DNA from 2 places in the Companilactobacillus alimentarius DSM 20249 genome. Region 1 is predicted to be linked to the other one. Evidence: predicted binding sites of a transcription regulator. Region 1 holds the regulator's gene; the other holds the start of a gene.

Evidence for each region. The regulator Rex, encoded in region 1, represses fermentation and respiration genes when NADH is low (regulators of the CRP and FNR family bind a similar motif). The targets are predictions, from matches to a motif close to TTGTGAANTANTTCACAA.
Region 2: a site for Rex is predicted at 6,187-6,204, ahead of LA20249_RS02140 (GntP family permease). Genes of this name have one in related genera too.

Annotation. Positions count from the first base shown of each region.
Region 1 covers NZ_CP018867.1:2,307,765-2,315,838, forward strand. Annotated here, with positions in the region: gene rimI (ribosomal protein S18-alanine N-acetyltransferase) at 1-213, shown strand, start outside; gene tsaD (tRNA (adenosine(37)-N6)-threonylcarbamoyltransferase complex transferase subunit TsaD) at 246-1,244, shown strand; gene LA20249_RS11145 (hypothetical protein) at 1,416-2,129, shown strand; gene LA20249_RS11150 (DUF368 domain-containing protein) at 2,193-3,044, opposite strand; gene LA20249_RS11155 (ABC-F family ATP-binding cassette domain-containing protein) at 3,134-5,044, opposite strand; gene LA20249_RS11160 (redox-sensing transcriptional repressor Rex) at 5,181-5,837, shown strand; gene manA (mannose-6-phosphate isomerase, class I) at 5,859-6,827, shown strand; gene LA20249_RS11170 (cation:dicarboxylate symporter family transporter) at 7,126-8,074, shown strand, end outside.
Region 2 covers NZ_CP018867.1:417,746-425,819, reverse strand. Annotated here, with positions in the region: gene LA20249_RS02175 (AEC family transporter) at 1-123, shown strand, start outside; gene LA20249_RS02170 (PTS sugar transporter subunit IIA) at 223-549, opposite strand; gene LA20249_RS02165 (PTS sugar transporter subunit IIC) at 542-1,762, opposite strand; gene LA20249_RS02160 (PTS sugar transporter subunit IIB) at 1,759-2,091, opposite strand; gene LA20249_RS02155 (hypothetical protein) at 2,268-2,600, opposite strand; gene LA20249_RS02150 (fructosamine kinase family protein) at 2,676-3,527, opposite strand; gene LA20249_RS02145 (glycerate kinase) at 3,608-4,744, opposite strand; gene LA20249_RS02140 (GntP family permease) at 4,758-6,158, opposite strand; gene LA20249_RS02135 (CdaR family transcriptional regulator) at 6,382-7,443, shown strand; gene LA20249_RS02130 (alpha/beta hydrolase) at 7,509-8,074, shown strand, end outside.

The sequences.
Region 1 (8,074 bases):
TATCAGAATCTAGGCGTTGGTCATTTGTTACTGAATCAAGTCTTTGGATATTGTAAGGACCGTGATTTTTTGAAGATGTCTTTAGAAGTAGATGTGACTAATAAAGCGGCAATCACACTCTATGAGGCATTCGGCTTCAAAGTTAAAACAGTTCATAAAAAGTATTATTTTAGAAATCATCACGATGCACTAGAGATGATGGTGGATCTGTAGGGGAGAACATTTTGAAAAAAGATACGTTAATCATGTCATTTGAAAGTAGTTGTGACGAAACATCTGTCGCAATTATTAAGAATGGAAAAGAAATCCTATCAAATATTATTGCAACACAAATAAAGAGTCACCAACGTTTCGGCGGAGTTGTCCCAGAAGTTGCCAGTCGACACCATGTTGAAGAGATCACACATTGCATTAATTTAGCCTTAGATGAAGCTAAAACTAGTTATAAGGACCTCGATGCAGTTGCTGTGACCTATGGTCCCGGATTAGTTGGATCACTTCTCATTGGCATTATGGCCGCTAAAACAGTTGCCTTTGCACATGATTTGCCATTGATTAAGGTAAATCATTTGGCAGGACATATTTATTCCGCTAATTTTGTGATTGAATTACAGTATCCTTTCATGTCATTGTTAGTATCAGGTGGACATACAGAGATTGTTTTAGTTACAGCTCCTGGAGTTTTCCACACGTTAGGTGATACAAGAGACGATGCCGTTGGAGAAGCTTATGATAAAATTGGCCGAATCCTAGGAATTAATTACCCAGCAGGTAAACAAGTTGATCAAATGGCCGCTAAGGGTCAAGATACCTTTGATTTTCCTAGAGCTATGGTCCAAGAAGATAACCTTGACTTTAGCTTTAGTGGTTTGAAGAGTGCCTTTATCAATCGAGTTCATCATGCTGATCAAGTTCACGAAGAATTGAATAAAAATGATCTAGCTGCCAGTTTTCAAGGGGCTGTCTTGGACATCTTAAGCAACAAAGTTTTTCGTGCTTTGAAACAACATCCAGTCAAACAATTGATCGTGGGCGGTGGTGTTTCAGCTAATCAAGGTCTCAGAAAGAGATTGGCTCAAGAAATCAAAGAACGCCATTTAGATATGGAATTAGTGTTTCCACCGTTACGCCTTTGCGGTGACAATGCAGCGATGATTGGGGCTATGGCTCAGATTCAATATGACAAAGGTGATTTTGCTGATTTAGATTTGAACGCTGATCCTAGTTTAGATTTTGATATGTAATAATTAATAGGGATGCTATCGAAGGTTTTTTATCGGTAGCGTTTTTTAATTTCTGGGAAATTTAGAAAAGTTCTATGATATATTTTAAGAAAATCAATGAAAACGTATTAATTTCAAAAAAATATTAATAAATCCCATAAGTTGTGGTAAAAAGAATGGGAGGTGTAATTAATGGAGAATAGAACAACGGTTTCATACGTAATTTTAAAGTATGATAAAAAATCTGACGGTATTTATAAAAAGACGGTTAATGATAATAATGGTAAATTCAAAATTCCTAATTTTAAATTCAGTTCATCAAATAATATGACTACTAATGATTTAAAAATGGAAATTATGGAATATCTGAGATTTGTGGACGCTGGAATCGACATTGATCATCTGTTTATTCCTTTTGTAAATTTATCAATTTCACGTGACTTAAAAACCTATAATTATTCAGCAATTGTTTTTGAGTCTGATCGCGATGTCTTTGCGACTGTGAATAATGAATCCTGGCGTCTAGTTCAATATGATAAAGTGAGTCAAACTTGGATTCTGCCTTGGCAAAGGGGAATGAATCAGACGGCAGATATTAAAATTTCTAATTCGTCCTCCATTAATTATGTTGCTAATCCTAATTTACAAGATGATAGAATCGATTTTTGTAATACGATGCATTTTATCATACGAAAGATGCAAGAGTTTCCCATTTTAGGCTTATTGTCAGGAATGGAATTCACTCGTAATGAGGTTTTACACTATCAAAAGTTATTAGGACTTGAGAATGTTGATATTAAGACTTCTTCAGCTTTTGAGAGTAAATATTCTGATTCGATCCAAGCAATTAGTGATAATAATTTCGATAAGATTTATAAGATTAAAGATAAATATCTCCAAAAATAGGATGTAGTATAAAAGAATAAGCCTAGTAATCATTTTTGATTACTAAGCTTATTTTTTTCAATATTATTTATATCGGTCTTCAAGTTTACTCATCCACAGAGCTAAGAGACATCCTAAGATGAAGAAAATTAGGCTTAAGACGATGTCTAATCCACTAACACCGGCATAAGAAATGCCATCTTTTAAATACGGATTAGGAATTAGAATCAAAACAGTACTAGCCAAAACAATTCCTAAAATAAAATGATAAACTCGCGAATGATGGTGTTGGATTAGTTTTTCCATTGCTTTAGAGAAAGTCAACATAGAAATGATTCCGCCCAGTGCAATCGGTACAAAGACCATTGGATCAAAACTTTTGAATCCTTTCAACATTGGGGAATACAATCCTAAAATTATTAAGAGATTTGAAGGGCTTAATCCGGGAACCAAAACGCCTAAGGCAATTAATATTCCTGCAATGACGAAACCTAAGAAATTAGCAGGGATCGTCCCAAAAATTTCACTCATGAAAAATAGGAAAAATCCGCCCCCAATAAAAGTAACTAGGAACCAACCAATGTCGAATTTATCGCGTTTAGTTCTAGAGGTCGATTCTTTTAATAAGGTGGGCATGGTCCCAATAATAGTTCCGGCAAAGCCCCATAGAACAATCACTTGAAAGTTTTGGAGTAAAAAATCTAATGGCTTAGATAAAACACCGATTCCGACGATTCCACCGATTCCAATTGGTAAAAAATAGAGAAAATCACGTTTGAAGTTATCCCTAACATGTGCCATGAAGCTTAACATTCGTTCGTAGATTCCCATGATGGCAGCTAAGACACCACCGGAAACTCCTGGCAAAATAAAGCCTAAGGCAATAATTACCCCTTTGAAAAATCTGATTAAAAAATTTTCTTGTTTTATTGTTATTCTCCCATCTAACGTATTATAAATAAGCTATCAAATTAAATTGTTTATAGCAATGAAAAACCTTAGTTGTAAATAATATTATTTTTTTGTTAATTTTTAAATTCTTCTAATTCAACTGATTTTTCAGTCCATTGCTCTTCAATCTTATCTTGTTGCTGTTTGTTTTCATCGAGCTCCTTTTGCAGATCAGCCAATTTACTGTAAGAAGTGAGGTTCTCGTCTTTAGTCATTTCTTTTTGAATCGCAGTATTTTTTTCCTCTAAGTCAGAAAGTTGTTGCTCAAGACTTTCAACTTCACGACGTAATTTACGTTCCTGCTTTTGCTGTTCCTTAGATTGTTGGTATTGAACTTTCTTTTCACTTACAGTTGAAGTCTGCGTAGTTTCGACGGTGGGAGTATCGGTAGTTTTTTCTAGATAGTAATCGTAATCACCTAAGTAAATCTTACTGCCCTGATCGCCAATATCAACGATTCTGTCGGCTAAAGTATTTAGGAGGTAACGATCATGGGAAACAAAGAGAACTGTGCCCTCAAAGTTCTTTAAGGCGTCTTCTAAGACTTCTTTGCTGTCGATATCCAAATGGTTGGTAGGTTCATCCATTACTAAGAAGTTATCATGTTCCATGGCCAATTTGGTCAACGTCAAGCGAGCTTTTTCACCACCGGAGAGTCCAGCAACGGGTTTTAGAACATCGTCGCCACTGAAAAGAAATGCTCCCAGCATATTTCTAATGATTTGTTCATCTAAGCGAGGGTAGAGATCCCAAATTTCATGGAGAACATCTTTTTTAGGATCTAAATTCTTTAAATTCTGATCGTAGTATCCGACTTGGACGTTAGCACCGAATTGAGCCGAACCTTTGATGAATGGAATTTGTCCTAAAATTGACTTGAGAAAAGTTGATTTTCCAATACCATTGGGTCCAATGATACCGACACGTTCACCTTTTTTGACATCTAAATTGATTGGTTCAGACATGATTTGATTGTCATAACCAATCGCGGCATCGCGAACAGAAAGAACGTCGTTACCACTTTCTTTATCAATTTCAAATTTAAAGTGAACCGATCCTTGATCGCTACCAGGACGGTCTAAAACATCCATATGCTCCAATTTCTTACGACGGCTTTGAGCCATTTTGGTGGTAGAAGCGCGAACGATATTTTTTTGGATATATTCTTCAGTCTTTTTAATTTCAGCTTGTTGTTCTTCATAATGTTTCCAAGCGACTTCTTGATTCTTTTTCTTCTCTTGAAGATAAAAAGTATAGTTACCGGAATAATGCGTTGAAGAGTGGTGATTGATCTCTACAATCTCAGTTACTACTTTATCCAAGAAATATTGGTCATGGGACACAATAACTAAGGCTCCACGATAGTTTTTCAAATAGCCTTCCAACCATTCGACAGTATTTATATCTAGGTGATTAGTAGGTTCATCCAATAGTAAGATGTCGTGGTGTTCTAAAAGCATTTTAGCCATTGCTAAACGAGATCTTTCACCACCAGATAATGTGGAAATGTTGTCTTGCCAAACATCTTCATCGAAGCCGAATCCCTTGAGGACGCTGCGGATTTCTGATTGATAGCCATAACCATTTTCACGTCGGAAAGTATTTTGTAATTGATCATATTGTTTTAAGAGAGAATCATAATCTTGCACAGTCGTGTCGGCTAATTTTTCTTCCAGACTATGCATCTTTTTTTCCTGAATCTTCAAATAATCAAAAACTTTTTCCATTTCGTTAAAAATTTTATTTTCGCTATTTAAGCCAGAATCCTGAGCTAAATAACCAATATTAGTATCCTTTTTGAGAGCAATATTTCCACTATTATAATTTTCTTGATCGGAGATAATTTTCAAAAGAGTAGATTTTCCGACTCCGTTCCGACCTACTAAGCCAATGCGGCTGTTGTCTTGCACCTCGAAACTAACATTTTCAAAAAGTTTCTTAGTACCAAAATTTTTAGTAATATTCTGTGCTTGTAATAAAATCAATTTAAAACTCCTTTATGTATTCACAATTTTATCATTATTTAATAATTTATGTCTTTATAGGTTTAACGTGTTGCGTTTTTGTCGATTTTTATTTACTATAAATGTTAGTGAAAACACACACATATGGTGGTAAATTATGACAAAAACAATAGTTCCAAACGCAACAATAAAGCGTTTACCAATCTATTATCGATATTTCCAATTTTTAAAAGATGAGGGTACAAAAAAAATCTCTTCTGGCGAATTGTCCGAAGGAGTCAAGATAGATAGTGCTACAATTAGACGTGACTTCTCATATCTAGGAGCACTTGGAAAACGTGGTTATGGCTACGATGTTAACAATTTGGTAGCTTTCTTTAAAAAGCTATTGAATCAAGATAAGCGTACTAATGTAGCCTTAATTGGTGTTGGTAATTTAGGTAATGCCTTATTAAATTATAACTTTTCTCGGACTAATAATGTTCGAATTGCAGCAGCTTTTGATGTAAATAAGGATATTGTTGGAACTGTTAAGAGTGGAGTTCCTGTTTATGACATTAGTGAATTAAAGGAACAGCTCCACTTGCAACAGATTGATGTCTGCATTTTAACGGTCTCTTCAAATGCTGCTCAAACAATAGCTGACTTATTGGCTGATGCGGGAGTTAGAGGGGTTCTGAACTTTACACCGGTTATTATCAACGTTCCAAGCAGTATTCGAGTTCATTATGTTGATTTAGCTAATGAATTGCAGACACTGATCTTTTTCTTAGATCGTGATAAGTCGAATAATAATGAAGAACAAGAAGAATAATATTTTTGGGGGAAAGTAATTATGAGTGAACCATTATTTCTAAAACCAGTATTCCACGAAAAAATTTGGGGTGGAAGAAAGCTTGCAACTAAGTTTGGTTATAAGATTCCTGATGGCACAATTGGAGAATGTTGGGCTATTTCAGGACATCCAAATGGTAGAACTAAGGTAGAAAATGGTGAATTTGCTGGTCAATATGTTGATGACCTGTGGAAGAATCATAGTGAACTATTTGGCAATCCGAAAGGCAAGGTCTTTCCACTTTTGACAAAGATTTTGGATGCTGAAGATAGTTTATCAGTTCAAGTTCATCCCGACAATGAGTATGCAGAGGAACATGAGCATGAATTGGGTAAGACTGAATGCTGGTATATCATTGATGCTGAACCAGGTTCATATTTGATTTATGGACACAATGCAAAGAACAAAGCTGAACTCGATAAAATGATCGAATCAGGCGACTGGGAGCACCTTTTGAGAAAGGTTCCTGTTAAGACTGGTGAATTCTACTTTGTCCCAAGTGGGACTGTTCATGCTTTGAACAAGGGTATCATGGCTTTGGAAACTCAACAAAGCAGTGACACAACATATCGTCTTTATGATTATGATCGTGTTGATAAGACTACTGGTAAGAAACGTGATCTTCATATTAAACAATCTGAGGATACAATCACGGTTCCTCATAAAGATCCAAAATTAAATATTGAGACTAAAGAAGAGGGCAAGAACAAATTTACAACTTTTGTTCAACCACCAGTTTCACCATTCTTCTCAGTTTATCACTGGGAGATTAAAGAACCAGCTGAAATGCATCATCAAATCGGTAAATATACTTTGATTTCTGTAATTAATGGTCAAGGTAAGATTACTGTTGATGGTAAAGACTATGACTTGAAGAAGGGGATTCACTTGATTGTTCCCGCTACAGTTGATAGTTGGAAGCTTTCAGGAGATTTGGATATCATTGCTTCTGAATCCGGCGAAGATTAAAAATAAACTTAAATAAAAGAGAAAGTAGTATCTATTAGGATTACACATCATAAAGTGTTAATCCCGATAGATACTACTTTTGGTTTTTGGGATAAAATTGTTCTAAAAAAAGCCGGATGTTTCGTTTGCTTTTATTCTGAAATTAAGCAAAAAAAGAACTATTATTTGGCATCTCTAATAAAAGGTTCGTACATTAGAAGCAAATGAAAAAAAACTAAGTTGGAACCGTTATCAATTTCATTTTTCACAAAAAATCGTCTATAATTATAGATAAGTTATTTTCAAAGGGGACTTTAAATTGCAAAGACAACGATTTTTTCGAGTCAGTCTAGGTTGGCAAATTATTATTGGTTTGATCTTAGGAATTGTTCTAGGTCAAGTGTTTTACCAAAATAAGGCTGCTATTCAAGTAATGCAGAATATTGGTACTATGTTCATCTCGATGATTCAGATGATTGTTTTACCAATTGTTATATCATGTTTGACAGTTGGAATTGCCAATATGGGCGATATCAAGAAATTAGGACGGATCGGATTAAAAACTTTATTATATTTTGAGATCATGACAACATTAGCGATTATTATTGGTATTATCGTGGCTAATGTTACACATCCCGGTACCTTTATTGATATTCATAGCTTAAAAGGTTCGGATATTAGTCAATACACGTCAACGGCCAAAACTGCCAAACATTCGGGTATTTGGTCAATTTTGATGGGAATCATCCCTACTAATATTTTTGCGTCATTAGGAAAGGGTGATATGTTACCAATCATCTTCTTTTCAGTACTATTTGGTTTAGGAACAGCTTCGATTGGTAAGCAGGGACAAATTATTACTGATACTTTGAATGCTGTTGCCAACGTTATGTTTAAAGTTACTAATTGGGTCATGCGCCTAGCTCCAATTGGTGTCTGTGCGTTGATTGGAGTAACTGTTGGTGAGATGGGCTTTAACTCACTGAAACCTTTGGCGTTATTTATTGTAATTGCTTATGCGACAATGGCTTTCTTCGTCTTTGTTGTTATGGCGGGTGTTGGACATTTGTTCCACGTTAGATTTTATGAATTATTTAGAATTATTGAAAATGAAGTAACTTTAGCTTTTACAACTGCTAGTTCGGAAGCAGCGCTTCCTAAAATGATTGAAAAAATGCAGAAATATGGTGCCTCTAAAGGGATTGTCTCCTTTGTTATCCCAACTGGATATACTTTTAACCTTGATGGTTCCGCCATTTATCAATCTT
Region 2 (8,074 bases), 440 kb from region 1:
CTTCCTATCTTGGTTGATCAATCGCATGGTGACGTCGATTACGCAACAAACCTTGTTACAACTTCAACCGTCTTGTTCGTAATCGTTGTTCCTATCTTGATGCAAGTAGCAAACTTGATTTAATTATTGAAAACAATTCACATTCACATTCGAATCCTCCTTAACAAGTAAAGTTATAAAGAAATAGTCGTCAACATCTGCGGTTGACGGCTATTTTTGTGTCTAATTGATTCTTTTTTGAAAAATGTCTATTAAGTGCTTAACTAAATTGAATTCGGTATCAACCGACATCATCGTATCCTGAGCATGAGTAAATAAGACCGAATATGATAATTTTTGTCCTTGAGCCTCTTGTTGTATCTTTTCAGTTTGCAATCCATGGGCAACCAATAATTTTTGATGTGCAGTATTTAAAACTAATCTAGCTTCATCGTACTTAGCATCCCCAATCAAATCTAAAGCCTGTATCACTATTTTTCTAGCGTCACCCGCTTGGATAATGATCTGCATAGTCCGTTCCAAGTCTACACTGTTCTCTATATTATCCATTATCTTCTACTCCTCTTTTAATTAATTCCTTGTCATAAGCCTTGAAGAACGGATACCAAATCAATGCTGACGTTATAAAGATTATTAACAACAAAATAATCGAACCGATCGTTTGACCATTGATCCACGTATTAATTGGAAAAGGCACATACCACATTTGAAAAATTGCATGAGGAATCTGACCCAATCCAGACTTCAATCCAAACCAGACAATCATAGGTAAAATAAGTCCTTGGAGCCACATAGGAATCATGAAAAAAGGATTCCACACAACTGAGCCAAAAACTACTGGTTCGTTGATGTTAAAAATACTAGGAATTATGAAGGCTCGTCCCAATACTTTTAAACGTTTCGATTTAGCTAAGATCAACATCATTAATACCAATGGCAAAGTACAACCCACGCCACCGATCCAAAGATAGGTCGAAAACATTGTTTCCCCCGTTACAATATTGTGAGCCCCTTGAGTTTGATTTGCTTGAATAGCAGCTAAATACACTGGCGTGGTAATTGGCGTCAATATCCACGTTGAAATCCCCATAGAATAAATCAAGCAATTAATTAACATCACTAGGACAAATCCAGGTAATGTTTCCACGATTCCACTCAAGGGTGAAAATAACTGAATTATTAATTGATACACATTGACTTTTAAGATATCAACCAACAGCCAACCGGTAGTAATGACGATTCCAATTGGCAGCATTGAATCAAACCAGGCGATAACAAAATCTGGAATAGTCGTATTTTCACTAAAAAAACTAAATTTTCCAAAAAATCCCATTATTAACGCTGTGAAAACACCACAAATAATTGCAACAAACATCCCACCAGCACCAAGAAAACTAAATTTGAAGGTAATATTTCCATTCAAAAGAGTGGGATGTGTTAATAAAAGAAACAATCCTATTGCGGATAAGCCTGAAATAATTCGCTGCTTAGTCAATTTCTTCTTTTCCATCATATTGAACGGGATTAGAAACGCCACAAAGATTGAAACTATTCCAAAAGTAAAATTACCGATTCCCGAAAAATCTGGCCACCATTTCCAAATATTGCTGAATAAGCTCAAAAAGGTTATCAATGAACTAACCAAAATAAATGGTAAAGTCTGTAAAATTGAATCCTTCAAAACGCTGATCCAAGTACTTCGACTGATCCGTCCCATTACTGGAGCAATTCGATCTTTAAAAAGCATCGTAAATTTATTCATTTATTAGAATCCTCTTCTTTGTAGTCAAGTTCACTTTGCAAATGATCTAGCGCTTTTTTTCCATCCAGTACAGCATAGTAAGCGGGATTCATCAGTATCACCTTAATTTTTCTACCACCAATTGATTTTTTGATCTCCTCTTCCATAAATGACAAATGCGGACCAACCATTATTACATCGACTTCATCCAAATAATTTTCCAACTCAGATTCACTGCGAGCCTGTATCTTATAATCTAAACCTAATTGTTGAACAGCCTTTCTCATACTGACCGCCATAAAACTAGATGAAGCACCTGTTCCACAAACTAATAGCACTCTTAAACTCATCTTCTTCTCCCCTTTATCAAATCTTTCGCGCAACAAATAATTTAAAGAACATTGCAATATAAGTCAAATTTACTTTTACTTTTATATATTTTTCAAAATGCCTCTATAGCAACAAAAAAAGCCAATGACCACCAAAAATCATTGGTGATTATTGACTAAAATATCGGTAAAATAATCTATTCTTTAGGTGAAATCAAGTGAAGCAAACGACTGACCAAATCGACTACTCTCTTAGTGTCACTTGCGATAACAGCTTCATCCCTATTTTGTACCATAGTGTGTGTAACTAGTAAGAGGCTAACCGAATCGGTATCATCACTAAATTGACCAATTGGCAAGGTTAGATTGTGTTCATACATTGGCACCGTTCCTTCTTCAACTTTAACTATTTTTGAACCATCGGGCATACTCAAAATATATTTTTTGATTCTCTCTAAACTGAATTTATCTTGATAAAATCCATAAATTACTTCTAATTCACTGATTATAAACTTGATCTCATTATTCATGCCTATCACTCCCAATAAATCTATCTATTCTCATCTCTAGTATTACTCTAAATTATTTCAATTGCCAAAGTTATTTCATTTTTGAAGACTCAATGATAATGCATTCTCTAGACTTGGACCATAGGTTTCCCCAAATAAATTTAGGTGTGCCAACAAATAATACGTTTGATACCAAGGAATGCGCTTTTGCCAATGTTTTTCTAGTGGATAAACATCATTATACCCTTGATAAAACTCTTCATTAAAGCCACCAAATAACAATGTCATTGCTAAATCCATTTCACGATTGCCAAAGAAAACATCAGGATCAAACAGAACCGGCTGATGCTCAATATCAAAACCTACGTTGCCATTCCAAAGATCACCATGTAACAAGCTTGGCGTCACTGGATTGGTTTGATAATACTGGTAAATTTCACTTTCTAAATCATTCATTAAATTCGAGCGGTGCTCATTCCAGTAGCCCTTCTTTTTAACTTGATCGACCAAAACTTCGAGTCGTTGCTTAATATAAAAATCACCCCAGTTAGTTTGCCAAGTATTGATCTTAATATTTTTAGCATTCAAAACACTTTTATCTAAACCGAAGCGTGACGCATGTTTCTGATGCATCCTGGCTACCATTTTGCCCAAATCAAACTGTGAGCCTGTGCCAAATTCAAGGTAATTCAGAATCAAATAACCACAATCCTGAAAAGTTCCTGAACGAATGACTTGAGGGGCATGAACGACGGAATTAATCAGATTCAAGCCTTCGATTTCATGATCAAAGAAGTCTGCTTTATTATTTGGTTGGATTTTTAAGAAATAAGTTCCTTCATCACTAACGACTTTAAAAGCTAAATTAATATCGCCACCGGAAACTGGCTGCAAAGACTTTATTTGTCCTAACTTCAATTCAGAATACCACGATTCATCAATTTGCATGATACAACACTTCCCTTTTAATCAATGGTAACAAAAAAATGAGCGTTTACCTATTTTGGTAAATCACTCAATTGATAAATTTATACTTTTTTGATTAAGCGTGCAATATTTTCTGAAACCTGTTGTAAATTCTTATCTGTATCTTGAATTGCTTTGGATAATTCTTCAATTCCGGGCACACAGGTGAAAATAGCATCGATTCCTAAAGGATACAATTCTGAGATTTTCTCGCCAACTGAACCTGCGATTGCAATTACTGTTGTATCTGGATCAACTGCCTTAGCCGCTTTAGCAACTCCGATAGGTGTTTTCCCAAACTTGGTTTGAAAGTCAATCTGGCCTTCGCCAGTAATGACCACGTCAGCGCCTTTAACCTTTTCTTTCAGACCGGTGTAATTAACTACTATATCGACGCCTGAGCGCATTTGTGAGTTGGTAAAGGCCAACAGTCCAGCACCTAATCCACCAGCTGCACCAGCTCCAGGAACATTTTCTAAGTCTTTTCCTAAATCTCTTTTTAATACATCAGCATAATGCGAAAGTGCTTCATCTAAGAATTCGACCATTTCTTCATTAGCACCCTTTTGTGGACCAAAAACATGACTTGCTCCATTGGGTCCAGTTAATGGATTAGTAACGTCAGAAGCAATAATTATTTCAGTGTCGCTTAATTCTGGCAACATCTCTGAAATATCGACTTTATCAAGTTTCTTGAGCATTGCTCCGCCATATTGTAATTCGTCACCTTTTTCATCCAATAGATGAGCGCCTAAAGCCTGAGCCATACCGGCTCCACCATCATTTGTTGCTGACCCGCCAATACCAATAATAACGGTTTTAGCACCGTGTTTGATTGCCGATTTGATTAACTCTCCAGTTCCAAAAGTAGTCGTAATATAAGGATTTTGTGTGAATTGATTGATATATTGAATGCCACTTGCTTGAGCCATTTCAATTACAGCGACACTACCGTCGTCAATCAAACCATACTGCGCCTCAGTGGGATTGCCTAGCGGATTCACAACCTTTTCGGTAATTATTTGACCATTCTTAGCATCCACAAGCGACTGAACTGTACCCTCACCACCGTCAGCCATGGGAAAACTGACGTATTCAGCATTAGGATAAACTTTTTGAAATCCCTTTTTTATTGAAGCGGCCACCTGTTTTGCCGTTAATGAATTTTTATATGAGTCTGGAGCTAAAACTATTTTCATTTATAATCCACCTCTAGAACAAATTTCCATACATTAATGTTGCAACAATCGTCATTGAGAGACCGACTAGCATTTCCCAAAAAACGACAGTCATTCTTTCTTTAAATTGCATATCAACTGCTTTAGCTGTCACATGGAAATAATTACCATGTGGCAACTGATCAATCACAGTTGCTCCAGTATGTACCATAGCGGCGGCACCGGTCCCAGAGATACCAAATTCCATGATTGATTTACTGAATGAATTAGAAGCTAGGATAACACCAGTTGAAGTTGATGCCGTAGCAGCAGCCATCAAGATTCCGGCAATCGGTGCTAAAAATGTCCCGGATATTCCAGATACTTGAACTATTTCAACAACTTTTTGTGGCAAATTAGAAGCTGAAACCAATCCGGCAATTGCACCAGCACCAATTAAAATCATAACAACATCAGTCATTCGCGCTAATCCATTAGTCATATAACTTAAAAACTTTTTCCCTTGTCCCATTGCTAAAGTACCGATTAAACCAGCAATTGGTAAGATATACATCGCATCTAAGTTAAACGATGATAATGCTTTGATATTTAAAACTTCTCCAATAGGAGTAATCAACAATAAAACGACTGCAACCAACGGTGTTATGATTGCTGTCTTAAGACTTGGCAAATCTTTTTCTTCTTTAGATTCAAATTTCTTAGTTGGCGAAACGAAACTGCCTTTATTCTTAATCAAAGTTGCTAATAGAACTGTCACGATCAAACCGACTACCGCAGGAATGAAGTCTGCAATCATAACTTTGGATAGTTCGACATTAAATCCTTTCGCAGCAGCAATGGTATTAGGGTTTGGCGAAATAATATTTCCAGCCTTACCGCCACCAGATAATGCCACTAAAAGTGATAGTTTACTGTAATGCATCTTTTGACCAACTTCAAGAGCAATCGGAGCTACGATTAGAACTGCTACCGGAATAAAAATCCCTACAGCAGTTAAAATCATCGTCGACAAAGCTAGAGCCAAAATCGCTAAACGATCACTAAAGTGATTAACAATATTAGAAGCAATCACATTAGCTGCTCCCGATTCCATCATGACACCTGCTAAAACCCCTGCGGCAATGACACGAATAATAGTTCCCATGACTCCGGAACTACCTTTGACTATGACATCGGTCGTTTGAACTAAACTCATCCCTCCGACTAAACAGCCAATAATGGCACCAAAAATTAATGCATAAACCGGATTAACTTTGAACAGAATCAATCCGATTGCTAAAAGCAAGCCTAACAAAGCTGCCCACCAAGCAATAACCATTTTTAAAACATCCTTCCTCAAAAAAACACTGCAATTGTTAAAGTTTGAACAATTATTAACGTTTGTATAATACCGTGTAAAACCGTTCAAATCAATGTACATCTGCCCAAATTTTATTGTCTTATGTATGAAAAAGTGAATCTGTTTGTGATTATATCAACATTTTTCAAAACAAATTTTTCAGAAAATATTTACTTATAAGACTAACTAATTTTATAAAACACTTTGCCTTTGAGCAAAACTTAACAAAGATACCTAAATCTTTTACATTAACGCATTCAGAAAAAAATTGTAAAATAGAACTATCAAAAAATTACTTCTTATATTAAAGGAAAAAATAATGAAATTAGATCCCAATTTAGCTCAATCAATTGTCAACAAAATGATGGAAAATATCCCTTATAATATCAACATGATGAACGAACATGGTTACATCATTGCTAGTGGCGATAAAAAGCGTATCAATACTTTACATCTTGGAGCTATTGACATTATCAAAAGTGGTAAAACCAAACCACTGATTGAATCTCTTGGTAAATTTGGTCAGCCCGGAGTTAACATTCCGATTGAGTTTGATCATAAAACTATCGGTGTAATTGGTATCACTGGCGATCCTAAAAAAGTAACCCCACTAGCTTCACTTCTGAAAGTTTCCACAGAGTTATTGATCTCCCAACTAAATAGTACTAAAATCAAGAATCAGCATAAAGAAACTTTGAATCATTTTCTCTATCAATGGATTGAAACGGACGATGTAGCGGAAAATGAAGAATTAAAGATTCGTGCCCGTGATTTGAATATTGATTTATCTATTCCAAGAGTGGCCATCATCGTTGAGACTAAAGATTTCAATAATTTCAAAATTATTGACGGCGATTTCAGTTTTCGTAAAACTGCACAGCAACTACTGATTATCACTAAGAATAATGCCAATGTCTCTACCTACCTTGCCGCTTGTCAAAAGAGTTCTTTGCCTATCGGTATCAGTGACAAAAGTACTGAGTTAAAAATGGCTGTCTTGCAAGCTATCAATTGTCTTGAAATTTGTAGGATTCTCAATTTAAATGATGTTTTCTACTATCAGCAGATTAGTTTTACTGATCAACTCATGCGAAGCTCTTTGTCTTCTAAAAAGTATTTGGGTGCTTTCAAGAGCCTTTTGAAAACTAATTCTGGTTTAGAATTGCTAGAAACACTTGATTATTATTTCAAATCTAATGGCAATGTCACAAAGACCTCTACTGAATTAAAAGTCCATCGCAATACCACTAACTATCGTTTAAATAATATTTCAGAATATTTTAATTTAGATCTGCATAATTTAACTGACATGATTCAACTCTATACTAATTATTTACATTTCAAAAAAGAGCTTTATGATCATCAATCAGCTTCAAACTAGACTTTTTGCAAAGAATTGATTAATCTTTTCACGAATAATATTAAAACTTGAGGAGCTTAATAATAATGGTATTAATGAATCTAAGTTATCGTACTAATTATCTACATACGTATTTCAAAACGACTGTCGTTATTCCTGACACTAATAAATCCGACTATCCGGTAGTTTGGCTTTTGCACGGCTACACTGGCGACAATACCGCTTGGAGTAAGCATGTTTACATAGAGGAATTAGCCCGTAAGTACGATTGGACCATCATTATGCCGGATGGATTGAATTCATTTTATTCCGACTCGAAGTTCATTCCTTATGAATCCTTCTTTATGGAAGAATTTATTCCGAAAATGCAAAATCTATTGCCCATTTCTCGAGACCCACAAAAAAACTATCTCGTCGGCTCTAGTATGGGCGGATATGGGGCTTTAAAATTTGCCTTCAAAAATACTGACAAGTTCGGTAAGGTTGCGGCCTTATCTCCTATTACTGATATTGAACACTTCCGAGACAATCCGCAATGTCCAATGTCTCAAGAGGTTTTTAACGTTATTTTTGATAGTCCTGAGAAAATAGCCAAAAATCAATTGATCAACCTTTATAATAATCGACAACCCAAGCTTCCTATTCTGACGCT